DNA from 2 places in the Oharaeibacter diazotrophicus genome. Region 1 is predicted to be linked to the other one. Evidence: predicted binding sites of a transcription regulator. Region 1 holds the regulator's gene; the other holds the start of a gene.
The links. The regulator LexA, encoded in region 1, represses DNA repair genes until DNA is damaged. The targets are predictions, from matches to a motif close to TGTTCNNNNTGTGTTCNG.
Positions count from the first base shown of each region.

Region 2: the regulator LexA is predicted to act here: its motif matches at 3,699-3,716, upstream of uvrA (excinuclease ABC subunit UvrA).

Region 1 is NZ_SNXY01000006.1:1,323,446-1,330,491, reverse strand. It holds gene ribB (3,4-dihydroxy-2-butanone-4-phosphate synthase) at 1-93, opposite strand, end outside; gene EDD54_RS06285 (flavin reductase family protein) at 125-685, opposite strand; gene EDD54_RS06280 (NtaA/DmoA family FMN-dependent monooxygenase) at 718-2,025, opposite strand; gene EDD54_RS06275 (NtaA/DmoA family FMN-dependent monooxygenase) at 2,084-3,391, opposite strand; gene EDD54_RS06270 (LysR family transcriptional regulator) at 3,834-4,895, shown strand; gene lexA (transcriptional repressor LexA) at 5,120-5,830, shown strand; gene EDD54_RS06260 (LysR family transcriptional regulator) at 5,874-6,902, opposite strand.
Region 2 is NZ_SNXY01000006.1:1,053,571-1,060,616, forward strand. It holds gene EDD54_RS04955 (phosphocholine-specific phospholipase C) at 1-155, opposite strand, end outside; gene uvrA (excinuclease ABC subunit UvrA) at 588-3,497, opposite strand; gene ssb (single-stranded DNA-binding protein) at 3,919-4,491, shown strand; gene EDD54_RS04970 (SDR family oxidoreductase) at 4,647-5,519, opposite strand; gene EDD54_RS04975 (winged helix-turn-helix transcriptional regulator) at 5,600-6,037, shown strand; gene EDD54_RS04980 (MBL fold metallo-hydrolase) at 6,041-6,931, opposite strand.

The DNA.
Region 1 (7,046 bases):
GGCCCGGGCGGCCGCGACGATCTCCTCGGCGGAGGCGATCGGACCGACCGGTTCGGCCTCGTCGAGGAAGGGCAGGGGGCAGGGACTGTTCATCGGGCGCTCCTCGGGGCCGGACGGCACGCGGTCAGGACAGGCGGTGGAACTTGCGGGCGTGGTAGACCAGCGCCTCGGCCGTCGGGCTCTCGCGCACCGCCAGCACCTCGCAGAACAGGACGTCGTGGCTCGCACCGCCGACCACGTTGGCGACGCGGCAGTCGAAGGCGGCGGTGGCGCCCTCCAGCACCGGCGCGCCGGTGACGAGGGTGGTCCAGCGGCCCGCGGCGAAGCGGGCCGCCATGTCCTTGGTGCCACCGGCGAAGGCCATCGCCAGCGCCTCGTGCTCGGCCGCCGCGGTGTTGACGCAGAGGATGCGGCTCTTGGTGAAGGTGGCGTGGGCCTGGGCGTTGCGGTTGACGCAGACGATCAGCGTGGCCGGGTCGTCGGTCACCGACGTCACCGCCGACGCGGTCAGACCGACCCAGCCGTCGTCGCCGGCCCCGGTGACGATGTTCACCGCCGCGGCGAGGCGGGCCATGCCGCCGCGGTAGGCCTGCCGGTCGACCGTGGGCACGGCGAAGATGTCCGTTCCCACCGGCGACGCGGATCCGGCGGGGGGCATGTCGTGGACGTGATCGGCATAGGCCATGACCGTGTCTCCGAGTGGGCGGGGAAGGGCGCTCAGAATTCCCTCAGGGTCTCGCGCAGCGTCGACTTGGTGTATTCGGTCCGCGTCAGCCCGCGGCGCTGCAGCGCCGGCACGAGGCCCTCGCAGATTTCGAGGATGTACTGGCGGCTGATGTTGGTGGTGAACGGGCGGGTGATCAGGAAGCCGTCGCCGCCGACCTCCTCCATGATCTCGCCCATGCGGTCGGCGACCTGGTCCGGCGTGCCGACGAGGCCGTCGAGGCCGCGGGAGACCTGCTCCATGCAGATCTGGCGCAGCGTCTTGCCGGATCCCCACTGGGCGAAGGCGTCGAGGGAGCCCTGCTCGCCGTTGGTGGTGAGGTGCGGCAGCTCGGCGTCGAGGTCGAACTTGGAGAAGTCGATGTCGGTGATCGAGCTGATCGAGGCGAGCACCTTCGGGATGTAGCTCGGCGCCGCCGAGATGCGGGCGAACTTCGCCTTGGCCTCCTCCTCGGTCTCGCCCAGCACCGGGGCGACCACGAACAGCACCTTGATCTCGTCCGGGTCGCGGCCGGCGGCCATGGCGCGGGCGCGGACGTCGTCGCGGTAGGCCTTGATGCCGGCGACGCCGGAGGACGGCGCGATGATGCTGTCGGCGGTCTCGGCGGCGAACTGGCGCCCGCGCGGCGAGCCGCCGGCCTGCACGAAGGCCGGGCGGCCCGGCTGCACCGGGGGCACGCAGTTCAGCGGGCCGCGGCACTTGTAGTACTTGCCCTCGAAGTCGATCGGCCGAACCTTGGTGTGGTCGGCGTAGGTGTCGGTGGCGTGGTCGAGCACCACGGCGTCCCGGTCCCAGCTCCGCCAGAGCTGCTGGACGAGGTCGACGTATTCGTCGGCCATGTCGTAGCGGTTCTGGCGCGGCGGCAGCTCGTCCATGCCGAAGTTCATGGCGGCGAGATTCTCGCCGGAGGTGACGATGTTCCAGCCGAAGCGGCCGCCGGCGATGTTGTCGAGCGTGGCGCAGAGGCGGGCCAGCATGTAGGGCGGGTAGGCCATGGTCGACATGGTCGCGACCACGCCGAGCTTGGTGGTGGCCGCGGCGATCAGGGCGGCCATCGGCGAGGGGTCGCCCTTCGGACCCATGATCGAATACTTGAGATAGGCCTCGGTCGAGTGACCGTAGGCCTCCGAGATCATCAGCGTGTCCTCGAGCATGATGTAGTCGAAGCACGCCCGCTCCATGGACTTGGCCATGTCGACGTAGAAGCCGCCGTCCCAGGGCCGGCCGCCGGCGGCGAAGGGCTTGTTCCATTCGTCGACGGCGAAGTTCATGAACCAACCGAGGTGGAAGCGCTTGGGCATCGGATCGTCCTCGACGAGGGGCGGTGAACGGGGCGGGCGGAAGCCGGGCGGGGAGGGTTCAAAACTCGCGCAGGCGGTCGCGCAGGTGCATCGGCGCGTCGCCGTAGGAGGTGCGCGCGAGGCCGAGGCGCTGCAGCTCGGGCACCAGGCCCTCGCAGATCTCGGTGACGTACTGGCGCGACACCTTCTGGAACGGCGAGGTGATCAGGAAGCCGTCGCCGCCGACTTCCTCCATGACCTCGCCGAGGCGGCGCGCGACCGCCGCCGGCGTGCCGACGATGCCGTCGAGGCCGCGGGTGGCGCGGTCGGCGACCAGCTGGCGCAGCGTCTTGCCGGTGCCCCACTGGGCGAAGGCCTCGAGCGAGCCCTGTTCGCCGTTGGTGGTCATCCGCGGCAGCTCCTCGTCGAGCGAGAAGCGCGAGAAGTCGATGTCGGTGACCGAGCTGATCTGGGCGAGCACCTTGACCATGAACGCCTCGGTCGAGGTGTAGAAGGCGAGCTTCTCCTTCGCCATCGCCTCGGTCTCGGCCAGCACCGGGGTGACGATGAAGAACACCTTGATGTCGTCGGGGTCGCGGCCGGCCTCGGCGGCGCGGCGGCGGATGTCGTCGCGGTATTCCTTCATCGCCTTGGTGCCGGAGGCGGCGGCGATGATGCTGTCGGCCGTCTCGGCGGCGAACTGGCGCCCGCGCGGCGAGCCGCCGGCCTGGACGAAGGTCGGCCGGCCCTGCGGCGAGCGCACGCAGTTGAGCGGCCCGCGGCACTTGTAGAACCGCCCCTCGAAGTCGATCGGCTTCACTTTGGCATGGTCGACGTAGGTGTCGGTCGCGCGGTCGCGCACCACGGCGCCCGGCGACCAGCTGTCCCACAGCTGCTTGACCAGGGCGACGTATTCGTCGGCCATGTCGTAGCGCATCTGGCGCGGCGGCAGTTCGTCCATGCCGAAGTTGCGCGCGGCGTGGTTCTCGCCGGTGGTGACGATGTTCCAGCCGAAGCGGCCCTGCGCGATGCTGTCGAGGGTGGAGCACAGCCGCGCCAGCATGAAGGGCGGGTAGGCCATGGTGGAGAGCGTCGCCACCACCCCGAGCTTCGAGGTGTGGTTGGCGATCATCGCCGCCAACGGCGCGGGGTCGCCCTTGGGGCCCATCAGGGCGTACTTGAGATAGGCCTCCATCGAGTCGCCGTAGGCGTCGGCGATCATCAGCGTGTCTTCGATCATGATGTAGTCGAAGCAGGCCCGCTCCATCGCCTTGGCCATGTCGATGTAGAACTCGCCGGTCCAGGGATCGCCGCCGGCCGAGAAGGGCGCGTTCCATTCGTCGACCGAGAAGTTCATGAACCAGGCGAGGTGGAACGGCTTGGGCATCGCGGCCTCGTGGCGGTTGGCGACGGTCCGGGGTGGGCGCCTCGGGACCAGTCAACCGCAGTGCAACAACGGCTTCCATCGGCAATGGGCAAAGCTCCGATCGGGGAGGGCGAGGCTGACGAATTGGGCAACGGCTTGATTTTTGGACGAAAGATCCGCAGCCCGGTCCCCGGGCGGCATGCCCGGCACGAGCCGACGCCGGCGGTCGGCGCCGAATGGGCCGGGTGCGGCGATGGCACGCGGCCGGCCGAAAAGATCGTTGTAGAACAAATGTTTGTCGCGGGTGTCGGCCTTCCGCCGACCGATCTCGCCGCGCCGCGGTACGGCGCTCGGACTCCGCATCTCTTGCGATGCAACATGACTGGCACGCCGGTTGCGTAGTTTTCCGTATTCCGACCGTCCGTGCCCCCGACGGCGGTCGTGGAGATCAGGAACGCCCGCCATGTCGAACCTGACGCAGATCCACGACATCGACCTGAAGCTGCTGCGCTGCTTCTGCACGATCGTCGAGGAGGGCAGCTTCACCGCCGCCCAGGCGACGCTGAACCTGTCGCAGTCGATGCTGAGCGAGTACCTGAAGTCGCTCGAGATCCGTCTCGGCGCGCGGCTGTGCCAGCGCGGGCCGCGCGGTTTCAAGCTGTTCCCGGAGGGCGAGATCGTCTACGAGGCGGCCAAGGAGCTGTTCTCCTCGGTCGAGACCTTCAGGAAACGGGCCTCGAACCTGCACGACGGCGCCGGCCACGAGCTCGTCATCGGCATTCAGGACCACGTGGTCGACAATCCCCGCGCCCGCATCGCCGAGGCGATCGCCCGCTTCTCGGACTACTACCCGCAGATCCGCTACCGCATGGAGATCATGCTGGGTTTCCAGATGACCGGCAGGGTCGCCGACGGGTTGGTCCACGTCGGCATCGGCCTCGTCAACGACCACTTCGGCCAGCTCACCTTCGAGCACCTGTTCGACGAGGAATCGCACTTCTACTGTGCCGCGGGCCATCCGCTGTTCGCCGTGCCCGACGACAACATCTCGCGGGCCGACATCGACGCCGCCAGCTACGCCAACCGCGGCCACCACGAGTATTTCCATCCGGAGCGCACCCGCAACGCCGCCACGCGCGGCGACATCGGCCACGGCGCCCACGCCCAGACGACGCTGATCCTGTCGGGGCGCAACATCGGCCTCCTGCCCGACCACGTCGCCGCCCCGCACGTCGCCGTCGGGCGGCTGCGTCTGCTGCGTCCCGACATCACCCGCCACGTTAGCCGCGTCGCCGCCGTGCTCGGACCGAGTTCGACCGACTTCAAGCTCGCCCGCCGCTTCGTCGACTGCCTGATCGACGCCCACATGGAAGCGCCCGCCGCGATTCCCTCCGCCCCGCCGGCGCACCGCCACCCGGCGCAGTCCCCCGTCCGCGCCCGCGTCGCCGTCGCCGCCGACGCACGCCCGACGGTGCGCGACGCGTCCCGGCTGGTGACGGCCACGGGGCTGCGTCAGGCCGACTGAAGCGCGCTCCGGCCACGAACCGGCGTCCCCGCGGCGTGACGCTTCGCACCCGTCGATCGCGGGTCGAGGGTCGAAAGCGGGCCGCGCCATCGGATAGGATCTGGAACGACGGACACCGGCTCTTGCGGAACACACACGGAACATGTTAACTGTGTTCGTGTTTTGTACCGAATCGCGCGGCACTCGGGCCGTTCCGATTTCGGCGCTCCGGCCAGGGGGTCCCGATGCTGACGCGCAAGCAGCTCGAACTTCTGATGTTCATCCACGAGCGGCTCAAGGAGTCCGGCGTTCCGCCGTCCTTCGACGAGATGAAGGACGCTCTGGACCTGAAGTCGAAGTCGGGCATCCATCGCCTGATCACCGCGCTCGAGGAGCGCGGCTTCATCCGGCGCCTGCCGAACCGGGCGCGCGCACTCGAGGTCATCAAGCTGCCGGACAGCGTCCAGCCCGGGCCGGGACGGCCGCGGCGCGGCTTCGCGCCGAGCGTGATCGAGGGCAATCTCGGCCGTCCGAGGGCCGTGCCCGCGCCGGAGCCGGCGCCCGAGAGCCGTGACACCATGCCGGTGCCGGTGATGGGGCGGATCGCGGCGGGCGTGCCGATCTCGGCGATCCAGAACCACTCCCACACCATCCACGTCCCGATCGACCTCGTCGCCCTCGGCGAGCATTTCGCTCTCGAGGTCCGCGGCGATTCGATGATCGAGGCCGGCATCCTCGACGGCGACACCGTCGTCATCAAGCGCTCGGACTCCGCCGACACCGGCGACATCGTGGTCGCGCTGGTCGACGACGAGGAGGCGACGCTGAAGCGTCTGCGCAAGAAGGGCGCCTCGATCGCCCTCGAGGCCGCCAATCCCGCCTACGAGACCCGCATCTTCGGGCCCGACCGCGTCCGCATCCAGGGCCGGCTGGTCGCGCTGATGCGGCGCTACTGATCGCCGTCGCGGCGGCGGCCGATCCGACCGCCGCGAGCGGCGCTCAGGCCGCGGGTTCGCCCTCGACCGGCGCGGGAAGGCCCCAGACGAGGTCCTCGAGCGTTGCGTAGAAGGCGGCTGCGGCCGGCGAGAGCGGCCGGCCGGCGATGCGGATCAGGCCGTAGGGCTCGACGGTGAGCTTCTCGGTGAGCGAGAGCTTCACGAATCGGCCGGCGGCGAGGAAGAGGTCGGCGACCGGCTCGGCGACCGGCAGGATCGAATCGGTCCTGGCGACGAGGAGCGTCGCCATCATCACCGACGGGGTGTCGATCACCCTGACCGGCGGCGGCACGCCGTGGCGGCGCAGGAGCGCCTCGAGGCTGCGCCGCAGCAGCGAACCGCGCGCCTGCATGACCCAGTCGCGGTCGTAGAGGTCCTCCGGGCGGACGGCCGCGCGGCCGGCGAGCGGATGCTCGGCACGGACGAGGAGCGCCGCCGTTTCCTCGCGGATCTCGCGGTAGACGAAGGGCGATGGATCGACGCCGGGCGGGATGCGCCCGATCATGAAGTCGAGCCGGGAGGCGGTGAGATGGCCGGCGAGCACGTCGCTGGTGTCGACCTGGACCGTGATCTGGACGCGCGGCATGCGGGCGCGCACCCGCTCGATCGCGTCGACCATGATCTCGGCCGCGGGCGACATCACGGTGCCGATCGCGACCGCGCCGCCCTCGCCGACGCGGAGCGCGGTGATCTCGGTGCCGGCCTGACCGAGTTCGGCGAGCACGGTGCGCGAGCGCCGGATCAGCGCCTCGCCGTAGCGGGTCGGCTCTATGCCGCGCGGCAGCCGCTCGAACATGGCCGCGCCGACCATCTTCTCGATCTCGCCGAGCATCTTGGAGGCGGCGGGCTGGCTGAGGTTCATGGCTTCGGCGGCGCGGTGCAGCTTGCGGTGGTCGTCGAGGGCGACGAGCAGGAGCAGGTGCTTGACCTTGAGGCCGCTGCGCAGCAGCCGGTCACCGGGTGGCGTGGCCGCGACGCGGCGGCCGGGGGACTTGTCCGCGGTGCGCGGCGGACGGGGAGGGGACGTTTCCATGACGTGAGCTATACATGCCGGATCGGCTATGGCAACGGCGTGAAACGTCATTAGACGGTTATAGCTGTGGGGCCCTAATGTGCGCGGGCTCGTTTCCGGCGGTGGGATCGCCGGGCGGGTTGGAGGAGGATGCCGGCCGAATGC
Region 2 (7,046 bases), 270 kb from region 1:
TGCATCAGCACGACGATGTGCTCGACGTCGCGGATGGTGCCGGTACGGACCTCCGCGGGAATCGCGAGCGCGCGCTCGATGCTGCCGGTCATCGACGCGGCGAAGGCGCCGCTGCCGATCAGTTTCAGGAATTCGCGCCGATCGTTCGCGGCCATTTCTCCACCCCGTCGTCGTTGGACGTGACGGCCGGAACGCTAGTCGGCCTCGTCCGACACCGCGGTGACGATCTCGCGAACATTCGATAACATACTGACGTGAATAGATGAAACATGCATGTGCGCGGCAGGTGTGCGCTCGCGCTGGCGGTACGAGGCGCCTTCCGTCCAGGTCCGGGCGGTGCCGCCGGCGGGCGGCGGGCGTGGCCCGGGCCACTCCGCGACGACACCGAACCTGCGCACCCGCGCCATCGCGCCGATCGGCAGACTGCGGCTGGACGACGACGGCGCGCGAAGGCAACGGCGCGCGGCGCCGCTGGCGACGCGGTGGCAATGGCAGGCGGCACGACGGCGACGCGGCGCGGGGACCGGGAGGACCGTGCACGCCGCCCCTCCCCGTCCACCGTCGCCCGGGCTGTGCCGCGCGCCGCCCTACTCCGCCGCGGCGCGCTGGGGGCGGCGGCCGAGGAGGTCCTTGAGGTAGCGGCCGGTGTAGCTCTCGGGCACCTTGACGAGGTCCTCCGGCCGCCCCGCCGCGACGATGCGGCCGCCGCCGTCGCCGCCCTCGGGACCGAGGTCGACGATCCAGTCGGCGGTCTTGATGACCTCGAGATTGTGCTCGATCACCACCACGGTGTTGCCCTGGTCGGCGAGTTCGTGGAGCATTTCCAGGAGCTTGGCGACGTCGTGGAAATGCAGGCCCGTGGTCGGCTCGTCGAGGATGTAGAGCGTGCGACCGGTTGCCCGACGCGACAGCTCCTTGGCGAGCTTGACCCGCTGGGCCTCGCCGCCGGACAGCGTGGTCGCCTGCTGTCCGACCTTGATGTAGCCGAGGCCGACCTCGCGCAGGCTCACCATCTTGTCGCGGATGCCGGGCACCGCTTCGAAGAAGCCGCAGGCCTCGTCGACCGTCATGTCGAGCACGTCGGCGATCGAGCGGCCCTTGAACTGAACCTCCAGCGTCTCGCGATTGTAGCGCTTGCCCTTGCAGACGTCGCAGGTGACGTAGACGTCCGGCAGGAAGTGCATCTCGATCTTGATGACGCCGTCGCCCTGACAGGCCTCGCAGCGCCCGCCCTTAACGTTGAAGGAGAAGCGGCCCGGCTGGTAGCCGCGTGCCTTCGCCTCCGGCAGCCCGGCGAACCACTCGCGGATCGGCGTGAAGGCGCCGGTGTAGGTGGCCGGGTTCGAGCGCGGGGTGCGCCCGATCGGCGACTGGTCGATGTCGATCACCTTGTCGAGGAATTCGAGGCCCTCGACGCGGTCGTGCGCGGCGGCCTGCTCGCGGGCGCCGTTGAGCCGGCGCGCCGCCGCCTTGAACAGGGTGTCGATCAGGAAGGTCGACTTGCCGCCGCCGGACACGCCGGTGACGCAGGTGAAGGTGCCGATCGGGATCTCGGCGGTGACGTTCTTGAGGTTGTTGGCGCGCGCGCCGACGACGCGGATCAGCTTCTTGCGGTCGACCTTGCGGCGCTTGGACGGCACCGGCACGGCGAGCCGGCCGGAGAGATACTGGCCGGTCAGCGAGGTCGGGTCGGCCATGATCTCGGCCGGCGTGCCCTGCGACACGATCCGTCCGCCGTGGACGCCCGCGCCCGGGCCGACGTCGACGACGTAGTCGGCGGCGAGGATGGCATCCTCGTCGTGCTCGACCACCAGCACCGTGTTGCCGAGGTCGCGCAGGTGCTTGAGCGTCTCGATCAGGCGGTCGTTGTCGCGCTGGTGCAGGCCGATCGACGGCTCGTCGAGCACGTAGAGCACGCCGGTCAGGCCCGAGCCGATCTGGCTGGCGAGGCGGATGCGCTGGCTCTCGCCGCCGGACAGCGTCCCGGAGCCGCGCGCGAGCGAGAGATAGTCGAGGCCGACGTCGTTGAGGAAGCGCAGCCGCTCGCGGATCTCCTTGAGGATGCGTCCGGCGATCTCGTTCTGCTTGTCGGTCAGCCGGCCGGGCAGCGCCTCGAACCACACCGCCGCTTCGCGGATCGACTTGCGGGTGGCCTCGCCGATGTGCAGCCCCGCGATCTTCACCGCCAGCGCCTCCGGCTTCAGCCGGTGACCGCCGCAGGCCTCGCAGGGATGGTCGGACTGGAAGCGGCCGAGCTCCTCGCGGACCCAGTCGGAATCGGTCTCCTTCCAACGCCGTTCGATGTTGACCAGCACGCCCTCGAACGGCTTCGACGTCTTGTAGGAGCGCAGGCCGTCGTCGTAGACGAAGGTGATCTCCTCTTCGCCCGAGCCGAGCATGATCGTCCGGCGCACCTGCTCGGGCAGGTCGCGCCAGGGCGTCGTCATCGAGACCTTGTAGTGCCGGCAGATCGCCTCCAGCGTCTGCGCGTAATAGGGCGACGACGAGCCGGTCTTGGCCCACGGCACGATCGCCCCGCCCTTCAGCGACAGGGCGTCGTCGGGCACGGCGAGTTCGGCCTCGAACTTCAGCTCGGTGCCGAGGCCGTCGCACTTCGGGCAGGCGCCGAACGGATTGTTGAACGAGAACAGCCGCGGCTCGATCTCGGGGATCGTGAAGCCCGAGACCGGGCAGGCGAATTTCTCGGAGAACACCACGCGCTTCGGCGTGCCGTCCTCCTCCTTGTCGTCGGCGTATTCCAGCACGGCGATGCCGTCGGCGAGCTTCAGCGCGGTCTCGAAGCTGTCGGCGAGGCGGGTGGCGAGGTCGGCGCGCACCACGATGCGGTCGACCACCACGTCGATGTCGTGCTTCAGCTTCTTGTCGAGCGCGGGCACTTCTTCGATCGAATGGTAGGCGCCGTCGACCTTGACGCGCTGGAAGCCCTTCTTCTGCAGGTCGGCGAGTTCCTTGCGGTACTCGCCCTTGCGCCCGCGGATCATCGGTGCCAGCAGGTAGAGCCGGGTGCCCCCGGCGATCTCCAGCGTGCGGTCGACCATCTGGCTGACGGTCTGGCTCTCGATCGGCAGGCCGGTGGCCGGCGAGTAGGGCACCCCCACCCGCGCGAACAACAGGCGCATGTAGTCGTAGATCTCGGTGACCGTGCCGACCGTCGAGCGCGGGTTGCGCGAGGTGGTCTTCTGCTCGATCGAGATCGCCGGCGAAAGCCCGTCGATCTGGTCGACATCAGGCTTCTGCATCATCTCGAGGAACTGGCGGGCGTAGGCCGACAGGCTCTCGACGTAGCGGCGCTGGCCCTCGGCGTAGATGGTGTCGAAGGCGAGCGACGACTTGCCCGACCCCGACACGCCGGTCAGCACCACCAGGCTGTCGCGCGGCAGTTCGAGGTCGACGTTCTTGAGGTTGTGCTCGCGCGCGCCGCGGATCGCGATCGTCCGCTTCGCCGTGTCGAAGGCCGGTGTCCTCTTGCCCGTCATCGTCCGTCCCGATCCGAACCGCCGACCGTGCCCGTATCGGCACCGCCGCGACGTTCCCTGGTGCCCGCGTCCGGCGCGGACCGCCGGTCATCGTCTCCGCCGCCGTCGACAGCCGCTGTCAGCAGCCGCGACGATCGTGGCCCGCCATGCGGGCCGATCCGCCAATATAGGAGGGCCTTGCCGGACGCCAATTCCCGTGGCAAGAACATAGAGAGAACGACGACGAGCCACCAGCCCTTTTCGGCGCCCGCTGTGGATAAAGCGACACGCAGCCGGATCGGGTTTCCGTCCGCGGTTCCGTCCGTCGGGGGCGGGGCGTAGGGTGGCGGACTTTCCGCCGGGGACCCAGAGGGCGCCCCGGATGTTGTGGGCACGGGTACGCGGCCGACGCGGCGGCGGACAAAGACAGGGAGCGGCGGCCATGGCTGGCAGCGTCAACAAGGTGATCCTGGTCGGCAATCTCGGGCGCGACCCGGAGGTGCGGCGTCTCGGATCGGGCGAGCCGGTGGTCAACCTGCGCATCGCCACGTCCGAGACCTGGCGCGACAAGAACTCCGGCGAGCGCAAGGAGAAGACCGAGTGGCACTCGGTCGTCATCTTCAACGAGAATCTCGCGCGGGTCGCCGAGCAGTACCTGCGCAAGGGTTCGACGGTCTACGTCGAGGGCCAGTTGCAGACCCGCAAGTGGCAGGACCAGTCCGGCCAGGAGCGCTACACCACCGAGGTGGTGATCCAGCGCTTCCGCGGCGATCTCACCCTGCTCGGCAGCCGCGGCGAAGGCGGCGGCGGACGCGGCGAGATGAGCGAATACGAGGGCGGCGGCTCCGACTTCGGCTCGTCGAGCCCGATGGAGAGCTCCGGTGGCGGCCGCGGCGGCTACGGCGGCGGCGGCCGTTCGGGTGGCGGCGGCCGGCCGGCCCCGCAGAGCGGCGGTGGCGGCTCGGGCGGCGGCAGCGGCTTCGGCGGCGACATGGACGACGAGATCCCGTTCTGACGGGATCGAAGGGCGGGCCTGATGGGGCCCGCCCCTTTCGTTTGCGAGGACGGTCGAGACGTCCGTCGCGGGTGTCTTCGTACCGGCACGAGCCCGGACGGGCGGCTCGGAGCCTTCCGTCCGGGGATCCGGTTCGCGGCCGCTCTTCGGCGCGCTCAGCCCTTCAGCGCGGCGGCGAGCGACGCGCGCAGCGACGTCGTCGGCCGGCCGATCAGCGTCGACAGCGCCTTGCCGCCGTCGTAGAGGCCGCCCTTGGAGGCGCCGGTGTCCGACGTGGCGAGCAGGTCGGCGAAGCCCTCGGGCAGACCGACCGAGACCAGGAAGCCCTTGTAATCGGCTTCGGGCAGGTTCTTGAAGACGACCGGCTTGCCGGAGAGGTCGGCGAGCGTCGCCGCCCACTCGGCCATGGTGAAGGCCTCGTCGCCGCCGAGTTCGTAGATCTTGCCGGCCTGATCGTCCGAGGCCAGCACGACAGCGGCGGCCTCGGCGTAGTCGGCACGGGCGGCGGCGGAGATGCGGCCGTCGCCGGAGGCCCCGAGGACGGCGCCGTGCTCGAGCGCCGGCGCGATCGAACCGGCGTAGTTCTCGATGTACCAGCCGTTGCGCAGGAACACGTGCGGAACGCCCGAGGCGGCGAGATAGGCCTCGGTCTCGGCGTGCTCGGCCGCCAGCGGCAGGGGCGACGTCGCGGCGCCGAGGATGCTCGTGTAGGCGATCAGGCCGACGCCGGCCGCCTTGGCGGCGTCGATCGTCGCCTTGTGCTGCGGCATCCGGCGGCCGAGCTCGTTCGAGGAGATGAGCAGCAGCCGGTCGACGCCGGCGAAGGCCGCGGCGAGCGTCTCCGGACGGTCGTAGTCGACGACGCGGACGCCGACGCCCTTCGCAGCCAGGTCCGCGACCTTGCCGGGATCGCGCACACCCGCCACGATGCGGGACGACGCCACCTTGTCGAGCAGCGCGGCAATCACCAGCCGGCCGAGCTGGCCGCTGGCGCCGGTGACGAGGATGACGGGTTCGGTGGCGGACATGGCGACTCTCTCCTGGTCTCGTTGCGAGATGTGGTCTAACTTAGAGACCGTTCGAGAGACGCGGAAGGAGGCATGATTTCGTGTCCAGGTTACCTCGGGGGAACCAGAGCCCGGCCGACGCCGAGCGAATCCGCAAGAAGCTCGGTTTCGAGCCCGCCCTCTGCCCGGTCCGCGACGTGCTCGACCAGCTCGGCGACAAGTGGACGGTGCTGATCCTGACGACGCTGCGCCACGAGCCGCGGCGCTTCAGTGCGCTGCAGCGGGCGGTGCCCGACATCTCCAAGCGGATGCTGACCGAAACGCTGCGCTCGCTGGAGCGCGACGGGCTCGTCACCCGTGCGGTCTACCCGACCAAGCCGCCGAGTGTGGAATACGCCATCTCGGCGCTCGGCCTGTCGATGCTGGCGCCGATCGATGCCCTGGTCGCCTGGGCCGACGCCAACCACGCCGCCGTCAACCGCGCCCGCGCTCGCTTCGACGCGGAAGCGGCCGGGACGCCGGCGGACCTCGTCGCCTGACGGTCACGGCGCGTCGGTGCGCTCAGCGGCGAGCACGGCGGCGAGATTGTGGGCGTGGACGTCGGCGTAGGGCTCGAACCAGAGGATGGCGCCGCTGGCGAGATCGGGCGCGAGCAGGTCTCGTACGGGGGCGGCGGCGAGTGCCGCGTCGCTGCAGCAGAGCTTCAGGATCTCGACGTAACGCTTGGTTGCGTCGATCAAATCCGTCCCATAGCCGCCGGCCGCGATGCGGTCGGGATCGCCGTGGTTCGGCAGGATCCGCGCCACCGGCCACGCCGCCATGCGGTCGAGGTCGGCGAGGTGGCGGTCGAGACGGGTCGGCTCGGCGACATAGGTCAGCGTGTCCTCGAGCGTGTCGCCGGCCAAGAGGATGCCGGCGTCGGGCAGCCGGATCACCAGGCCGTCGCGGCTGTGGACGTCGAAGCGGCGCAGTTCGAGCGTGCGTCCGCCGAGCGAGAGATCGAGCCCTTCGGCGAAGGTTCGCGTCGGCATCACCAGCGGTCGGATCGGCGGGTCGCCGGTCTCGTAGTCCGCGCGGTTGGCCGCCAGGAAGTCGGCGGTGAGGTCGAGCGCCAGGATCTCGCAGTCGGCGAAGACGGCGTTGCCGGCGACGTGGTCGCGGTGCCAATGGCTGAGCACCACGGTGAAGCGCCGCACCCCGCGCCGCTCCAGGTCGGCGCGCACCAGTGCGGCGTGGGCCGGCGACATGTGGGTGTCGTAGACCACCGCCTCGTCGCCGGCGACGAGCGCGTAGCTCGCCGTACCGAGCACGAAGGCGCCGTCGTCGAGCCAGTTCGGCCCCGGGCCGTGCAGGCGCACGCCCGGGACGCGGCCGTCGTAGAAGGCGAGGACGCCTGCGGCCGGCTCCAGCACGCGCATGGTGTCGCCGATCATCCCGCGCCCTCCCCGTTCCGTGTTCTCGAGAGTCTCGGCCATCCGGCCGGCGCCCGGTCGGGCGCTCCGCGCACGCGATGCTCCGACCGGAGGTCGGCGCGTCGCGCGCTCGGGA